DNA from 2 places in the Mesorhizobium sp. M0496 genome. Region 2 is predicted to be linked to the other one. Evidence: predicted binding sites of a transcription regulator. Region 2 holds the regulator's gene; the other holds the start of a gene.
What was found. The regulator LexA, encoded in region 2, represses DNA repair genes until DNA is damaged. The targets are predictions, from matches to a motif close to TGTTCNNNNTGTGTTCNG.

Region 1: NKI73_RS21180 (helicase-related protein) is a predicted target of LexA. The motif match lies at 1,523-1,540, and genes of this name have one in related genera.

What each region holds. Positions count from the first base shown of each region.
Region 1 is NZ_JAMYRC010000026.1:73,939-78,126, forward strand. Features, by position in the region: gene NKI73_RS21170 (acetyl-CoA C-acetyltransferase) at 1-149, shown strand, start outside; gene phbB (acetoacetyl-CoA reductase) at 262-987, shown strand; gene NKI73_RS21180 (helicase-related protein) at 1,729-4,188, shown strand, end outside.
Region 2 is NZ_JAMYRC010000003.1:55,792-59,979, reverse strand. Features, by position in the region: gene NKI73_RS05150 (ComEC/Rec2 family competence protein) at 1-1,516, shown strand, start outside; gene lexA (transcriptional repressor LexA) at 1,510-2,262, opposite strand; gene kynU (kynureninase) at 2,708-3,955, opposite strand; gene kynA (tryptophan 2,3-dioxygenase) at 4,039-4,188, opposite strand, start outside.

The sequences.
Region 1 (4,188 bases), on a different contig from region 2:
TCGCCATCGGCCATCCGATCGGCGCTTCGGGTGCCCGCGTCTTCAACACGCTGGTCTTCGAGATGCGCCGGCGCGGCGCCAAGAAGGGCCTCGCCACGCTCTGCATCGGCGGCGGCATGGGCGTCGCCATGTGCGTGGAGGCAATCTGAGAAAAAGAGTGAATGGTGAATGGCAAATGGTGAATGGCGGGTAGCCGTCCGTCTTCGACCATTCACCATTCACTATTGACCATTCACAAAAAACTCTAGGGAGGAGGAACACATGACCAAGGTAGCAATCGTCACAGGCGGATCGCGCGGTATCGGCGCGGCGATCTCGATCGCATTGAAGACCGTCGGCTATTCGGTTGCCGCGAACTATGCCGGCAATGACGACGCGGCGGCGAAATTCAAAGCCGAGACCGGCATTCCGGTCTATAAATGGTCGGTCGCCGACTATGATGCCTGCGTCGCCGGCATCAGCCAAGTCGAGGCCGATCTCGGCCCGGTCTCGGTGCTGGTCAACAATGCCGGCATCACTCGTGACGCCATGTTCCACAAGATCACGCGCGAACAGTGGAAAGAGGTCATCGACACAAATTTGTCCGGCGTCTTCAACATGACGCATCCGCTATGGAGCGGCATGCGCGACCGCAAGTTCGGCCGCGTCATCACCATCTCCTCGATCAACGGCCAGAAGGGCCAGGCCGGTCAGGTCAACTATTCCGCCGCCAAGGCCGGCGACATCGGTTTTTCCAAGGCACTTGCGCAGGAAGGCGCACGCGCGGGCATCACCGTCAACGTCATCTGCCCCGGCTACATTGCCACCGAAATGGTCAAGGCGATCGACGAGAGGGTGCTCAACGATCGCATCATTCCGCAGATCCCCGTCGGCCGTCTCGGCGAGCCCGAAGAAATCGCGCGCTGCGTCGTTTTCCTCGCATCCGAAGATGCCGGCTTCATCACGGGATCGACCATCACAGCCAATGGCGGCCAGTATTTCGCCTGACGACGCGGCGATGTAGGCGATAGATCGACGGGCCGGCACACCGGTCCGTTTTTCGCTGCCGGCCTGGTCCTTTCGACACGCCCTCGTCGGGTGCTGACCCAATCCGGCACGCAGAAGTTAACAGCGGCTGGCTGCCCTGTGCGAAACCTGTTCCCAAGCCTGTGGATTCTCGGTGGATAAGCTGTTCACAACACAAGATGTTGGGGTGAACAAACCAGGAATATTCTGACATTGCTGATTCGTCGCCGATTCGTTCCGGCTTTGACCGAAACGTTAACGACGGCGGCCTGAATCGCTCGCCGAATTCTTAACGCAAATTAGGAAAGATCAACAATTTCATAATGTTGGGCAAGGCACACAGAGCCATTGGGATCGTTCATCAGCAAAGGTTAATGGCGATGCCCGCCTTGCACTCTCCAAGCATGAAACGGGCCAGTTCGGCGATTCAGCATGTGGTGCGTTCAGCGGTCGCAAAATCCACATGTAGCCGTGAACAAAAGCTGAATCTGCAGGAGTCACTGATTCGTCGCCGATTCGTTCCAGACTCGTTCTATCGGTTAATCCGCACCCAATCCGGAGCTTGACAAGAACGACTTCGAGCCCCCAGCGGAACATTCCGCTTTCGCTTCGCGCCCGAAATCCCTATGTGTCACCTGTCATACGCGCCACTTGAGGCACGCTCCCGACAGCCAGAGGCCAGAAAGCCTTATTTCCAGGTCCCAGAAGCCTTATTCTAGGTCAATGAACATCCAGCCGAAACACACTGAGCCGCTGATCCTGTCGGGCCGCGACGTGACCGCCGTGCTTGGGCCGACCAATACGGGCAAGACCCATCTCGCCATCGAGCGAATGGTGGCGCACGAGAGTGGCATCATCGGCTTGCCGCTCAGGCTGCTGGCGCGCGAGGTCTACACCCGCGTCTGCGAAAAGGTTGGCGCCCACAAGGTGGCGCTGATCACCGGCGAGGAAAAGATCCAGCCGGCGGGCGCGAAATATTCGGTCTGCACGGTCGAGGCCATGCCGCGCGAGACCGACGCCGCCTTCGTCGCCATCGACGAGGTGCAGCTTGCCGGCGACCTCGAGCGCGGTCACATCTTCACCGACCGCATCCTGCATCTGCGCGGCCGCCAGGAAACGCTGCTGCTCGGTGCCGCCACCATGCACGGCATCCTCCAGCGCTTGCTGAGAGGCGTCTCGGTGGTGACGCGGCCCAGGCTGTCGCATCTTGCCTATGCCGGCTCCAAGAAGCTGACCCGCCTGCCGCGGCGCACGGCGATCGTCGCCTTCTCCGCCGACGAAGTCTACGCCATCGCCGAACTGATCCGCCGCCAGCAAGGCGGCGCCGCCGTCGTGCTCGGCGCACTCTCACCGCGCACCCGCAACGCCCAGGTGGCGCTGTTCCAGTCGGGCGATGTCGACTATCTCATTGCCACCGACGCCATCGGCATGGGCCTCAACCTCGACCTCGACCATGTCGCCTTCGCCCAGAACCGCAAATTCGATGGTTATCAGTATCGCAACCTGACGGCGGCAGAGCTTGGCCAGATCGCCGGCCGCGCCGGCCGGCATCTGCGCGACGGCACCTTTGGCGTCACCGGCCAGGTCGACCCGTTGGACGAGGAACTGGTCAAGAAGATCGAAGGCCATGATTTCGATCCCGTGAAGGTACTGCAATGGCGAACCGCGCGTTTCGACTTCGCCAGCCTTGATGCGCTGAAGCGCTCGATCGAAACCAATGCCCCGGTCGAAGGGCTGACGCGTGCGCTGCCTGCGGTCGACGCGCAGGCGCTTGAATATCTGTCGCGCGATGAAGACATCCGCGCTCTTGCCAGCAATGCCAAACGCGTCGCGCTGCTGTGGGAGGCCTGCGCGCTGCCCGATTACCGCAGGATCGCGCCGGCCCAGCATGCAGACCTCGTTGCTTCGATCTACACGGACCTTGCACGGCATGGCCATGTCGACGAGAATTACATGGCCGAGCAGGTGCGTCGCGCCGACACCACCGAGGGCGACATCGACACGTTGTCGCATCGCATTGCCCAGATCCGCACCTGGACATTCGTGTCGAACCGGCCCGGTTGGCTGGCCGATCAGGCACACTGGCAGGAAAAGACGCGCGAAATCGAAGACAGATTGTCGGATGCGCTGCATGAGCGGTTGACGAAACGCTTCGTAGACCGCAGGACTTCCGTCCTCATGCGGCGCCTTAGAGAAAATACCATGCCTGAAGCCGAAATAAGCCCAACCGGAACCGTCCTTGTCGAAGGCCATCATGTCGGCGAGTTGCAAGGGTTCCGTTTCACAGCCGACCAGACGGTCGGCGGTGAAGACGCCAAGGCCGTGCGCACGGCCGCCCAGAAGGCGCTGGCCGCCGAGTTCGAGGCGCGCGCTGAACGCTTCGGCGCTTCAGCCAATGGCGACATCGCGCTTGGCTCGGACGGCACGCTGCGCTGGATCGGCGCGCCGATCGGCACGCTGGTTTCCGGCGAAGACGCGCTGAAGCCGCGCCTGGTGTTGCTGGCCGACGAACAGCTGACTGGCCCGGCACGCGACAAGGTCGCCGCGCGGGCCGAGCGTTTCGTCAATTTCCAGATCGAATCGCTGCTGAAGCCGCTGGTCGACCTGAAGAACGCCGACCAGATTTCCGGCATCGGCCGTGGCATCGCCTTCCAGCTGGTCGAGAATTTCGGTCTCATCAACCGCCGCGACATCGCCGAGGAGATGAAGTCGCTCGACCAGGAAGGCCGCGCCGCCCTTCGCCGGCTTGGCGTGCGCTTCGGCGCCTACCATGTCTTCGTGCCGGCGCTGATCAAGCCGGCGCCTGCCGGGCTGGTAACGCTTCTGTGGGCGCTGAAGAACGACGGCAAGGACAAGCCCGGCTTTGGCGACGTGGTTCACGCGCTCGCTTCCGGCCGCACCTCGGTGGTCATCGATCCGACTTTCGACAAGACCTTCTACAAGCTCGCCGGCTACCGCAATCTCGGCCGCCGCGCCGTGCGCATCGACATTCTGGAACGGCTGGCCGACCTGATCCGCCCGGCGACCAACTGGAAGCCCGGCCTCGGCCAGCGCCCTGACGGCGCCTATGACGGCCAGTCCTTCATGGTGACGCCGCCGATGATGTCGATCCTCGGCGCCACCGCGGACGACATGGAAGAAATCCTGAAAGGCTTGGGCTACCGCGCCGAGCCGAAGCCGCCG
Region 2 (4,188 bases):
GATCGTCGGCGTTCGCGCCGGCATCCCCGATGAAATCAACGAAGCGATGCGGCGCACCGGCATTTACCACATCATCTCTATTTCCGGACTGCACATGGCGTTGGTCGCCGGCACCATCATGGGTTTGCTGCGCGGCGCCTTCGCCCTGTTTCCGGATTTTTCCGCGCGTCGCCCGGTCAAGAAATACGCCGCCGCCGCCGCACTTTTCTCGATCGCCGCCTATCTCATCATTTCCGGGGTCGTCGTTGCCGCCGAGCGCAGTTTCATCATGCTGGCGGTGATGCTGATTGCAGTGCTGTTCGATCGAGCGGCGCTGACGATGCGCAATCTGGCGATCTCGGCGATCGCCGTCATTGTGGTGTCGCCGCACGAGGTGGTCGGCCCGAGTTTCCAGATGTCCTTCGCCGCGACCGCCGCACTCGTCGGCGCCTACGCCGGCTGGGCGGATCATCGTGCAGGAAAGGCGAGACCACCGCCGCCAAAGCGATCGCTGCCCAGTTTCCTGACGCGAAAATTCCTGCTGGCGGCGGGCGGCCTTTCCATGACTTCCATCATCGCCGGCGGCGCCACGGCGCTGTTTGCCATTTGGCATTTTCAGCGTGTGTCGCCGCTCAGCCTGTTCGCCAATCTGGCCATCATGCCCATCGTGACAGTCGTCATGTTTCTGGCCGTCGCCAGCGCGTTGCTGATGCCGTTTGGGTTGGACTGGCCGGCCCTCTACCTGATGGGCAAGGGACTTACGCTGATGATCGCCATATCGGGCTGGATCTCCGAGCGTTCGCCTGTCGATGCGGTCGGACTGATTTCTCAGCAGTCTGTCCTGCTGGTGGCGATTGCCCTGGTCATCGCGACGATGGCGACGACATGGCTGCGGCTCGCGGCTCTTCCCTTCGCGCTTGCCGGCCTGCTGACCGTCTCGGATACGCGCACACCCGACGTGCTGATCTCGGAGGACGCAAGGCTGGTTGCGTTGCCGATCGGCGGTGGCGAACTTGCCGTCAGCCGCGCGCGCCCGAACGAATTCACCGTCGACAACTGGAAACGCGCGCTGACATCCGAAACCATCGTCATGCCGGAGGTGTTCAACGAAGGCGATGGCCAATTCGACGTCAGGGATGCCGCTGAAATGCCGCCGGGAGCGCCGTTCTATTGCACATCAGGCGTTTGTCTCGCCAGGCATCCGTCCGGTGCATTCATTGCCTATGTCGAGGATCGAAAGGACACCTGGAAAGCCTGTGGTTTCGCCGACCTGATCGTCATCAATGACGCGACGGCCTATGACGCCTGTCACAACCCACTGGTTCTCGTCATCACCAAACGGCAACTGGCTCGCAAAGGCAGTGCTGCCGTCTTCTTCGATCGCCAATCGGCGACCACGCCAGCGACAATCAGCTTCGCCGTGGACAGGCCATATCGGCCCTGGCATGTACAACGCAAATTCTCGCGTGAGGCGAGGGGACTGCCGCCCTTCCAGAGACCCGAGAAGCCAGCGGCTAAACCGCAGCCGCCTCAGTAGCGGCGGATCAAACCGACGAGCTTGCCTTGCACCTTGACCCTGTCGGGTCCGAAAATCCGGGTTTCATAGGCCGGATTGGCGGCTTCGAGAGCAATCGAGGCGCCCTTGCGGCGGAACCGCTTCAGCGTCGCTTCCTCTTCATCCACCAGCGCCACGATGATCTCGCCGGGGCTGGCCGTATCGGCATTGCGGATGATGACGGTATCGCCGTCGAAGATGCCGGCCTCGATCATCGAGTCACCCTTGACCTCCAGGGCATAGTGCTCGCCGCCCATGATCATGTCCGGCGGCACCGAGATCGAATGCGTCTGGTGCTGGATGGCATCGATCGGCACACCGGCGGCGATACGACCCATCACCGGGATCGACACGGCGGAGACCACGTCGTCGTCATTGCCGGCCGAAGGCATCCGCGAAGACGCCGGCTTGATCTGTCGGCCAACGCCGCCCTGACCGAGACTAGTCTGACCAAGACTGCCCTGGATGACGCTTGGCGAGAACTTTTTCGCCGCGTTGAGGCCGGGCGCGATCGAGTCCGGCAACCGCAGCACTTCCAGCGCGCGTGCCCGGTTGGGCAGTCGGCGAATGAAGCCGCGCTCTTCCAGAGCCGTGATCAACCGATGAATTCCGGATTTGGAGGCAAGGTCGAGCGCCTCCTTCATCTCGTCGAAGGATGGCGGAATGCCGCTTTCCTTCAGGCGTTCATGGATGAACATCAGCAGTTCGTGTTGCTTGCGTGTCAGCATGGCGGCCCCCAGGGTACCTAAAACCAGAATCAGAAAACAAACCCAGAACAAACACTATCTGTTCCAGTTGTGTTCCGCAACTGTTTAAAGTTTAATGAATTTATTAAGGGGATCGAAATTATTGGCAGCTCGCTGCCGGGCCTCGCCGACGACTGCATCCCGTCACAATGCGCTTGCCGGCATTGAAATTGTTATGGTTAATGGGCTGCCCGCCCATCCCTGGCCCAAGCTTGGCATGAGCTGCCCATGGATCCGCGACGGGGTATTCCCAGCCTTCTGTGCATTCGTCTGCCGTGAACGAAACGAAGCCAAAATGCCAACCTTGGTTAATTTGGTGATGCCAGTGCTGTCCACCAGCGGCGACCGGATTCGTGCGCTGGAAATTCGTCCCTCCGTCATCCCGCCAATAGGCAAGGGCGCGACAACAGTCGTCGGGACGGCTGCGTCAGGTAACGGCCTCCTTGACGGCGAAACGCTGGTCCTTCCATGCACCCGTGCGCAGAATGTCTTCCAGCACCTCAACCGCCAGCCACACATCCTTGTAGCCGACATAGAGTGGCGTGAAGCCGAAACGGATGGTCGATGGCGCGCGGAAGTCACCGATCACCCCCCGCTCGATCAGCGCCCGCATGATTTGATAGCCATGATCGTGAAGGAACGACACCTGGCTGCCGCGCCTGGTCGCGTCGCGGGTGCTCTCCAGCGTGAGACCATAGGCGCCGCACTTCGCTTCGACGAGCTGGATGAACAGTTCGGTCAGCGCGACGCTTTTCTTTCGCAATTCCGCCATGTCGACGTCGTTCCAGATGGCAAGCGCACCTTTGAGCGCCCGCATCGATAGGACCGGCTGCGTGCCGCACAGAAAGCGGCGGATGCCGGTGCCGGCCACATAACCCCGTTCGAAGGCAAAGGGCCGTGCATGCCCCCACCAGCCGCTGAGTGGCTGGCTGATCTCGCCATGGTGGCGCTGGGCGGCATAGATGAAGGCCGGCGCGCCCGGCCCCCCGTTGAGGTACTTGTAGGTGCAGCCGACAGCGAAATCGGCATTTGCGCGGTCGAGCTCGACCGGCAGAGCGCCCGCGGTGTGGCAGAGATCCCAGACGATCAGCGCTCCGGCCGCATGAGCCTTGCGCGTCAGCGCCGCCATGTCGCGCAGTTCACCCGATTTGTAATTGACGTGGTTGACCAGTACCACCGCGACGCTTTCGTCGATCAGTTCTTCAATGGTTGGTGCGTCGACGCCCGCGAGACGCAGCAAGGCGCCATCCCGGGTCGAGGCCACGCCTTCGGCGATGTACAGGTCGGTCGGAAAACTGTCGCCCTCGGCGACGATGGCCAACCGGCCGGGCCGCATCTCCATCGCCGCATGCAACACCTTGTAGATGTTGGTCGACGTCGTATCGCAGACGACGGTCTGGCCGGCCGCGGCTCCGATCAGGCGTCCAAGCTGATCGCCGAGTTCGATCGGCATCTCGAACCATCCGGCCGTATTCCAGGCCCGGATGAGATCCTGGGCCCATTCCTTGGTAGCCGCCTGCTGCAGCTCGCCGAAAACGGCATGCGACGCTGCCCCGAGAGAATTGCCGTCGAGATAGATCACCCCCTCCGGCAGAATGAAACGATCGCGCATGGCGCGCAGCGGATCCGTGGCATCCATCGCTTCGATCGCAGCGAGATCAGGAATTCCACCCATGGTCAGTCAATCCTCGGTTGTTCGCGAAGGGTTTTCCGCCACAAGCGCGTCCCCTCGGTATGCCTGTTCTCATTTCGATGATGTCAGAGCCGGGTGCGGACCGTCCACAGCTCCGGAAACAGCACGACCTCAAGCATCTTCTTGAGGTACGATGCACCCGACGTGCCGCCGGTGCCGCGTTTCAGGCCGATGATGCGCTCGACCGTGGTGACGTGGTTGAAGCGCCAGCGGCG